Regions from separate parts of the Pseudoalteromonas sp. MIP2626 genome, predicted to be linked through region 2. Evidence: predicted binding sites of a transcription regulator. Region 2 holds the regulator's gene; the other holds the start of a gene.
The links. Region 2 encodes ArgR, which controls arginine synthesis, uptake and breakdown. Its sites were predicted from a motif close to ANTGAATANNTATTCANT; they were not measured.

Region 1 (4,199 bases), on a different contig from region 2:
GCAAGGTGAGTTTGACGAAATTATGGGATTATTACATACAGACTTAGCACTTGAAGGTGTACAATTTCATCCGGAAGCTATTTTAACTGAGCAAGGTTTAGCGTTACTTGATAACTTTTTAACTCGCTTCTAAGCTTATAGTATTAAGTAAATATCATTACATTAAAGGCAGAGAGCCATGACCGAAATAGTGCAGCAACCGCGTATTGTTAAAATGCTTAATCAACGAGCACATGATTTGCTGCTTGGTCATAACTTTGCTCATCAACAAATTGGCTTTATTCATACGCTAGAAATGGACTATGGCGAACCACTAAAGCAACGCACATTACTTGAAGTAGAGGTTGCCGCTCAGCAAAAGCGCAAGCTAAAAAGTACCGCGCATCATAAATATCGTGCAGCAGCGAGCGAGCAACTGCATAAAGCAATAGAAAAAATGATGTCTGAGCAGCTTAGCGATATAGACAGTGTTATTCAAAACACCATAGGTGTAGAGGACAGCGTATGTGCCATGTTAGATATTTTAGCCACAAAAAGCGCATCGGTTGGGCGCTTAGAGCCTTTAGTTAACGACCTAAGCTGGCTTGGCAGAGAGTTAGTTACTTTAGTTAACTTGCCTTATTATCGTAATCAGCGCAGCAAAAATACCGCAGTGAAAGTAGATAGCCCCGCTTTAGCGCTGCGTTATATTGGCCTAGATAACTTACAGCTAGTAGTACCAACTTTTGCAGTGCGCCATTGGATGCCTTATAGCACAGAGCCTTTTTCGTTACTAAAAAGGCGCTTAAAAGAAAGCGCCATGGCGAATGCTATTGCGGCACAAAAAATTGCTGAAGTTAACGAGGTTAACCCAAGCCATGCTTTTACTTTAGGGATGTTATTAAACGTGGGGCAAATAGCCTTAGTGCGTTTATATTTAAAAGTGTTTGAGCAAATTTGGCAGCGAAAAGTACAATTTGCTCGCACTACAGCGAATAAAGGCTTGCATACTGCATTGTTAGAGCTAAAACCAGACCCTTTATTTTTAACCACCTTACTGAGCGAACAGTCGTTGGCTATTAGCGCTAAAATAATTGAAAAAATGGCCTTTAAGTATTTGCCGTTTAATAGCGTAATGCAGCAACTTGTTAATGGGGTAGAAAAAGGCGATACAGCGCTGCCTTTAACGCAGGTAATGCTAAAAGCACGATGTTACTCTCAGTACTTAACGCTAAAGCAGCATCAGCTAGTTGAACCGGATGAAACGCTTAGTTGGTTTTCGTACTTTAAGTTCACCAAAAAAGAGCTAAAAGCACTCCAAGCAAGCAATTTTAATAATCTTGCTATTCAAATTGATTAAATTTGTTAATTTTTTTGCGACTATCCATTCACTTTTTATTATCTCTTTTCAATACATTTCCCCGTTTAAAGTGAGGCGCGCTCGTTGTTCAGGCGCTTTATTGGCTAAAAACGAGTTGCATAAAGCAAGCAAATAGTTATTCACTATCTATGAAATTATATCTCAAGCCCTTTATTATCAAGGGTTACATGAAAGTTTTTGAAGAGACATAATCAATGTTTTCTGAAATAATAAGCGTCTGAAAATTGAACCACACAGCCCTTTTTAGGCAAATATCGCTATACTGAGTTTGCTAAAAAACACATATGCTACAGGTTACCACACAGCTATTTACGGCTTTGTGATGTACACAATTAAGAGGAAATAAAATGACAGTCAATCGCGAATTATTTGATCACGTAATGGTTCCTAACTACGCACCTTCAAGCGTAATTCCAGTTCGAGGCGAAGGCTCTCGCGTATGGGATCAACAAGGTCGAGAGTTTATCGACTTTGCTGGTGGTATTGCCGTTAACTGTCTTGGCCATTGCCACCCTGCATTAGTAGGCGCATTAAAAGAGCAAGGCGAAAAGCTTTGGCATCTATCAAATGTAATGACCAACGAGCCAGCATTACGCTTAGCTAAAAAAATGGTTGATGCAACCTTTGCCGAAAAAGTTTACTTTGCCAACTCAGGCGCAGAAGCAAACGAAGCAGCACTTAAATTAGCGCGTCGTTTTGCCCTTGATCAATTTGGCGCAGAAAAGTCTCAAATCATCGCATTTAACAAAGGTTTCCACGGCCGTACATTCTTTACCGTAACTGTTGGTGGCCAAGCGGCATACTCAGATGGTTTTGGTCCTAAGCCAGGCGACATTGTACATTGTGATTACAACGACCTAGCAGCATTTGAAGCCCTTATTAGCGACAAAACATGTGCCGTAATGATGGAGCCACTACAAGGTGAAGGCGGTATTGTTTCGCCAACTGACGAATTTGCACAAGGCGTTCGTGATTTATGTACTAAACATAATGCACTGCTTATTTTTGATGAAGTGCAAACAGGTGTTGGCCGTACAGGTAACTTATACGCATACCAAGGTTTAAACGTTGTTCCTGATATTTTAACTACGGCTAAAGCATTGGGCGGCGGTTTTCCTATTGGCGCTATGATCACCACAACTGAAATTGCACAACACCTTAAAGTAGGTACGCATGGTTCTACTTATGGTGGTAATCCATTAGCGTGCGCCGTTGCTGAAGCAGCATTCGATACTGTAAATACCCCAGAAGTACTTGCTGGTGTAACAGCAAAAGCAGCATTATTTAACCAACTACTTACTGAAATTAATAATAAATACCACGTGTTTAGCGAAATTCGCGGCCAAGGTTTATTAATTGGTGCAGTAGTAAGCGAGCAATACAAAGGTCGTGCAAAAGAGTTTTTAGTGGCAGGTACTGAGCACGGTCTTATGTCATTAGTTGCCGGTGCTGACGTGGTTCGTTTTACACCATCATTAGTTATCCCAGAAGCCGACATTCGTGAAGGTATGGCACGCTTTGAAAAAGCAGTAGCCAGTGTTGTAAGCGCTTAACATAGCCAAACAATATCTATTAAGGGCAGACCTAGTTTGCCCTCTAATTTTAATTTACCGTTATAATATAAGGGAGTAAGCGGGTTTATGATGATCCTTCGCCCAATCCAACAAAGTGACTACCCTGCATTAGTGAAAATAGCCCACGAATCGGGTCATGGCTTTACTTCTTTACCTAATAATGAAAAGTTATTGCAAAAGAAAATAGATCATTCGGTTAGCTCATTTGCAAAAGCTGCTACCGAGCCGGGCGACGAAGGTTATTTATTTGTACTAGAGGACACCGAAACCGGTGAAGTAGTTGGCACCTCAGGTATAGAAGCCGCTGTTGGCTTAGATGATGCATTTTATCACTATCATTTAAGTAAAGTGATTCATTCTTCACGCACTCTAAACGTATATAAAGCAGTTGATATTTTAACGCTTTGTAACGATTACACCGGCGCTACAGAGCTATGTACATTATTTTTGAAAGACGCATACCGCAAAAACAGTAACGGTAAATTACTTTCAAAATCGCGTTTTATGTTTATTAAACAGCATCAAGAGCGTTTTGCACAAACCGTCATTGCAGAAATGCGTGGTGTGTCTGACGACAATGGCAGCAGCCCATTTTGGCAATGGCTAGAAGAGCACTTTTTTTCAATGGACTTTCCAACTGCCGACTATTTAACAGGCATAGGCCAAAAAGTATTTATTGCTGAATTAATGCCTAAGTACCCAATTTACGTTAATTTGCTCAGCAAAAATGCGCAAGCTGTTATTGGTAAAGTACACGACAACACACGCCCAGCAATTGAGCTATTAAAAAGTGAAGGTTTTACCTTTAATGGGTATGTTGATATTTTTGATGCCGGCCCCACAGTTGAAGCAAAAGTAGATAACATTGCCACCATTCGCAATGCTAAACACTTTAAAGTTGAAATAGGTGAACCAAGTGGCGACACCATGGTGTTATTAGCCAACGAAAAGCTTACAGACTTTAGAGCAACTGTAGTGCCTATGACGTTCGATGAGCGCATGAGCAGCATAGTAATAACGCAACAAGTAGCCGATGCACTGTATTTACAAGCGGGCGATAGCGTAAGCGCAACCACGATTTAATTTAGGAGAAAGTATAATGACTCATCCTGCACAATTTATTAATGGTCAATGGTCACAAGGCCAAGGAACCGAATTTAGTTCAGTAAACCCAGCCAATAACAATGTTATTTTCCAAGCAAACTCAGCAACAGCAGAGCAAGTAGACGCTGCAGTTAGCGCAGCGCGCGAAGCGTTTTATGCTT
Region 2 (4,199 bases):
ATGAGTAAAGAGCAAAAGCAACAGCGCGTTGATGAAATGCTTAAGCTGGTGCATTTAGTTGGCTGCGCCGACAGGTATCCGCATCAGTTATCGGGTGGGCAACAACAGCGCGTGGCGATTGCGCGTGCACTTGCTTACAAACCAAGTTTACTATTACTTGATGAGCCGTTTTCGAATATAGACACTCAAGTACGCTTTGAATTAATTGCCGATATTCGCCGCATAATTAAAACTCAACAAGTGTCGGCAGTATTTGTTACCCACTCAAAGGAAGAGGCTTTTGCATTTGCAGACACGCTGGCTATTATGCACCAGGGTAAAATAGCTCAACAGGGCACCCCAGAACAGCTTTTTGCTAAACCAAGCTCAAAGGAGGTTGCAGAGTTTCTGGGTCAGGGCATATACTTAAGCGCAGAAGTGTTAACAGCAACTGAATATAAAACCGCTTTTGGCCTAGTTGAGTCGGTTATTGCGCACCAGCATCAGGCTAATATAGGAAAAATATATGTGCGTCCTCATCAAATAGAGCTAATGAGCGACAATAAAAAAGATAGCCATAGTGAACGCGCCACCATATTAAGCAGTCGTTTTATTGGTTCGGCTTATGTTTACACTGTAGTTATTGCACAACAAGAAATAGAAGTTGCAGCGCAATATGGCCAGTCATTTGTTCAAAATGAGCAGGTTATAATAAAAATAAAACCCCACACGGTGAATTTTTTCGAATCATAAATTAATTTGTTATTCGCTGTGTTTATCTATTTATAAGCTAAGGAATAACAATGGCACAAGCGCAATCAGGGATTTGTGCTGAAGCAAACTTACACGGTTTGCATTTATTTTTTAATGTGTTTGATGGCCAAGATGAGTCATTACGTACAAAGCTCAAGCAAGTAAGCGCTATTGAGGAAGAGTTTAGCGATCAGTTTTCTGAATCTATGCTTTCTTGTATGGTGGCTATTGGTGCACAGTATTGGCCGCATATTTTGCCAGAGTATATCCCCAGTGAACTACAAAGCTTTCCTAATATAAATCATAATGAACACGCAATGAGCGTGCAGCCGTGTGATTTGTTTGTGCAAATACGTTCAGACCGCGAAGACGTCAATCATTTATTTGCACTGCAAATTTTAAAGTTATTTGCACCAGACGTAGAGCTGGTGGAACAAATTCGTAATTTTAGATTTTTAGATGGTCGCGATTTCAATGGTTTTATTTATGGTGGCAAAATGCCGCATGGCCGACAAAAGCGGGCAACGGCGTTAATAAATAAACCAGGTAGCTTTGAGGATCAAGGCAGTTATATTCATGTGCAACGTTATAAGCACGATCTAAGCGTATGGCAGCATCTATCGCTAGATGAGCAAGAGCAAATAATAGGCCGCACTCGCTTAGACAACACTCTTATAGCCCCAGCGCTTGAAACCAGCCATGCACAACGCAGTGAATTAAAAGATGAGCAAGGCCAGCCAATATTACTTAATCAAGGCATGCCTTATGGCGATGTTTACGAGCAAGGAATGCTGTCAATTACTTGCTCGGCCAGTGGAACCGCATTTGAACAGGTATTAAAAAGTCGTTTAGGTGAGGGGGAGTGCTATGATCATTGGCTTGATTTTACTCAAGCCGATATGGGGTCTGCGTTTTTTGCACCGTCAGTTGGGTTTTTAAAACAGTTATAACGCATGTTTTAAATACTAAACCGTATCAAATAAAATACGTACCCGCTCTAGGGTTAAGTCTATTTCAGATATTTTAGCTGGGGCAATAAAAATAGTGTCGTCGCCAGCTATAGTACCTAACACGCCATCGGCTTTACCTAATGAGTCAAGTAAACGCGCAATAAGCTGAGCCGCGCCTGGACTGGTACGGATAATAATCATCATTTCGTTATGCATTATATCAATAACAAGCTGGCGCAGCGGGCTTTTTGCTGTGGGTACGCCCATTTCTGCTGGCAAGCAATACACCATTTCTTGTTTGGCATTGCGCGTTCGTACCGCGCCAAACTTACTAAGCATGCGCGACACTTTACTTTGGCTTATATTGTCAAAACCTTGCTCTTTTAACGAATCTACTATATCGCCTTGAGAACCAAAGTTTTCTTCTTTTAAAAGCGCTTTAAATGCTTTTACTAACGCTTCCTGTTTGTCTTGTGGTTGCATAGTTTTTATTTGCTTTTTATTATCCATGCCGCAAATTCTACACAAAAACGAATAATTATGCAGCAGTTGTTTATTTAACTTGCCAGTTTACTGTATTCAGGCCAAATGTTTTTACAACTATGGTCTAAAATATTACGAAAATAGGCAGGATAAATTTGTTTTTAGTCGCTAATTTCTTTATCTTAGAGCCATAAATATTTCCTACCTCAAATCACGGAGAATTCCAATGAAAGTTGCTGTATTAGGTGCTGCAGGCGGTATCGGTCAAGCGTTGTCTTTATTATTAAAAACAGGCTTACCAGCTGGTTCTGAATTATCACTATATGATGTTGCACCAGTAGTTCCAGGTGTTGCGGTTGATCTATCTCATATCCCTACAGCGGTTAAAGTAGCTGGCTTTGGCGCTGATGCGTTAAATGAAGCGCTTAAAGATGCTGATATCGTACTTATTCCTGCTGGCATGCCACGTAAGCCAGGTATGGATCGTGCAGATTTATTTAATGTAAATGCTGGCATCATCAAAACGTTAGCAGAAGGCATAGTTGCAAGTTGTCCTAAAGCGTTAGTAGGTATTATTACTAACCCAGTAAACGGCACTGTACCAATTGTTGCTGAAGTATTTAAAAAAGCTGGTACTTACGACGCTAAACGCGTATTCGGTATTACTACGCTTGACGTTATTCGTTCAGAAGCATTTGTTGCTGAACTTAAAGGCGTAGACGTAGCAACTGTTAAAGTTCCTGTAATCGGTGGCCACTCAGGTACTACTATTTTACCTCTACTTTCTCAAGTTGAAGGCGTGAGCTTTACAGATGAAGAAGTTGCAGCACTTACTCCACGTATCCAAAATGCGGGTACTGAAGTTGTAAATGCTAAAGCGGGTGGCGGTTCAGCTACTTTATCAATGGGTGCAGCAGCAGCTCGTTTTTGTATGTCTTTAGTTAAAGGCCTACAAGGTGAAGACGTTGTAGATTACGCGTACGTTGCTGTTGAAAATGGCGATGCGGAGTACTTTGCACACCCAGTACGTTTAGGTAAAAACGGCGTAGAAGAAATTCTTTCTTACGGCGAACTAAGCGCATTTGAAACAAAAGCAAAAAATGACATGCTTGAAACACTGAAAAAAGACATCAAAGAAGGTGTTGATTTCATGGCGTAATAGCCAAAATCAAGTGACAAAAAAGCCTGCGTTTGCAGGCTTTTTTATTGCTCGGAATTTAGCTAACCTGCACCCAGGTTAGCTACACATAAAGGCAGTAAAGTTAGTGATCGCGATCAACTGCAATACGGGCAAGGCTCACAAGTGCTTGTTTATATTCAGACTCAGCTAAAAAGTCTAAGCAAGCAATGGCTTTGTCGGCTTCAAGTTCGGCCTTTTGCATCGTAAATTCAAGCGCATTGGTTTGTTTAAGTGCCGCTAAAATTTCTTCAAGATGATCCATGCCATTACTGTGCTCTATAGCGTCACGGATCAGCTGTGTTTGCTGCTCATTACCATGTTGCATTGCATAAATAAGCGGCAGAGTTGGTTTCCCTTCGGCTAAATCATCACCAATATTTTTACCTAATTGATCTGCATCTGCGTTGTAATCAAGTACGTCATCAACGAGCTGAAACGCAGTACCTAAATGCATGCCGTATAGGTTAAGCGCATCAAGCGTAGCTTGGTTTTGCTCAGTAATAATGGCCGCAAGGCCTGTCGCGGCTTCAAATAGCTTAGCGGTTTTAGAGTAAATAACCTGCATATAACTCGCTTCAGTGGTGTCGGGGTCATTACAGTTCATTAACTGTAATACTTCACCTTCAGCAATAATGTTAGTTGCATCTGCAAGCACTTGCATTACCTGCATTTTACCAAGGCCAACCATAAGCTGAAATGAACGAGTGTAAATAAAGTCGCCCACTAATACGCTGGCAGCATTACCAAACTCAGCATTTGCTGTAGGCGTGCCTCGGCGTAAGTTAGATTCATCAACAACATCATCATGTAATAGTGTTGCGGTATGAATAAACTCAACAATAGTTGCAAGTGTA

Region 1: the regulator ArgR is predicted to act here: its motif matches at 1,467-1,484, upstream of HC000_RS08145 (aspartate aminotransferase family protein).

What each region holds. Positions count from the first base shown of each region.
Region 1 covers NZ_JAATTW010000013.1:65,647-69,845, forward strand. The annotation lists gene HC000_RS08135 (aminodeoxychorismate/anthranilate synthase component II) at 1-133, shown strand, start outside; gene HC000_RS08140 (HDOD domain-containing protein) at 179-1,339, shown strand; gene HC000_RS08145 (aspartate aminotransferase family protein) at 1,708-2,913, shown strand; gene astA (arginine N-succinyltransferase) at 3,001-4,017, shown strand; gene astD (succinylglutamate-semialdehyde dehydrogenase) at 4,034-4,199, shown strand, end outside.
Region 2 covers NZ_JAATTW010000003.1:24,821-29,019, forward strand. The annotation lists gene HC000_RS02915 (ABC transporter ATP-binding protein) at 1-732, shown strand, start outside; gene HC000_RS02920 (Dyp-type peroxidase) at 783-1,682, shown strand; gene argR (transcriptional regulator ArgR) at 1,698-2,165, opposite strand; gene mdh (malate dehydrogenase) at 2,392-3,324, shown strand; gene ispB (octaprenyl diphosphate synthase) at 3,428-4,199, opposite strand, start outside.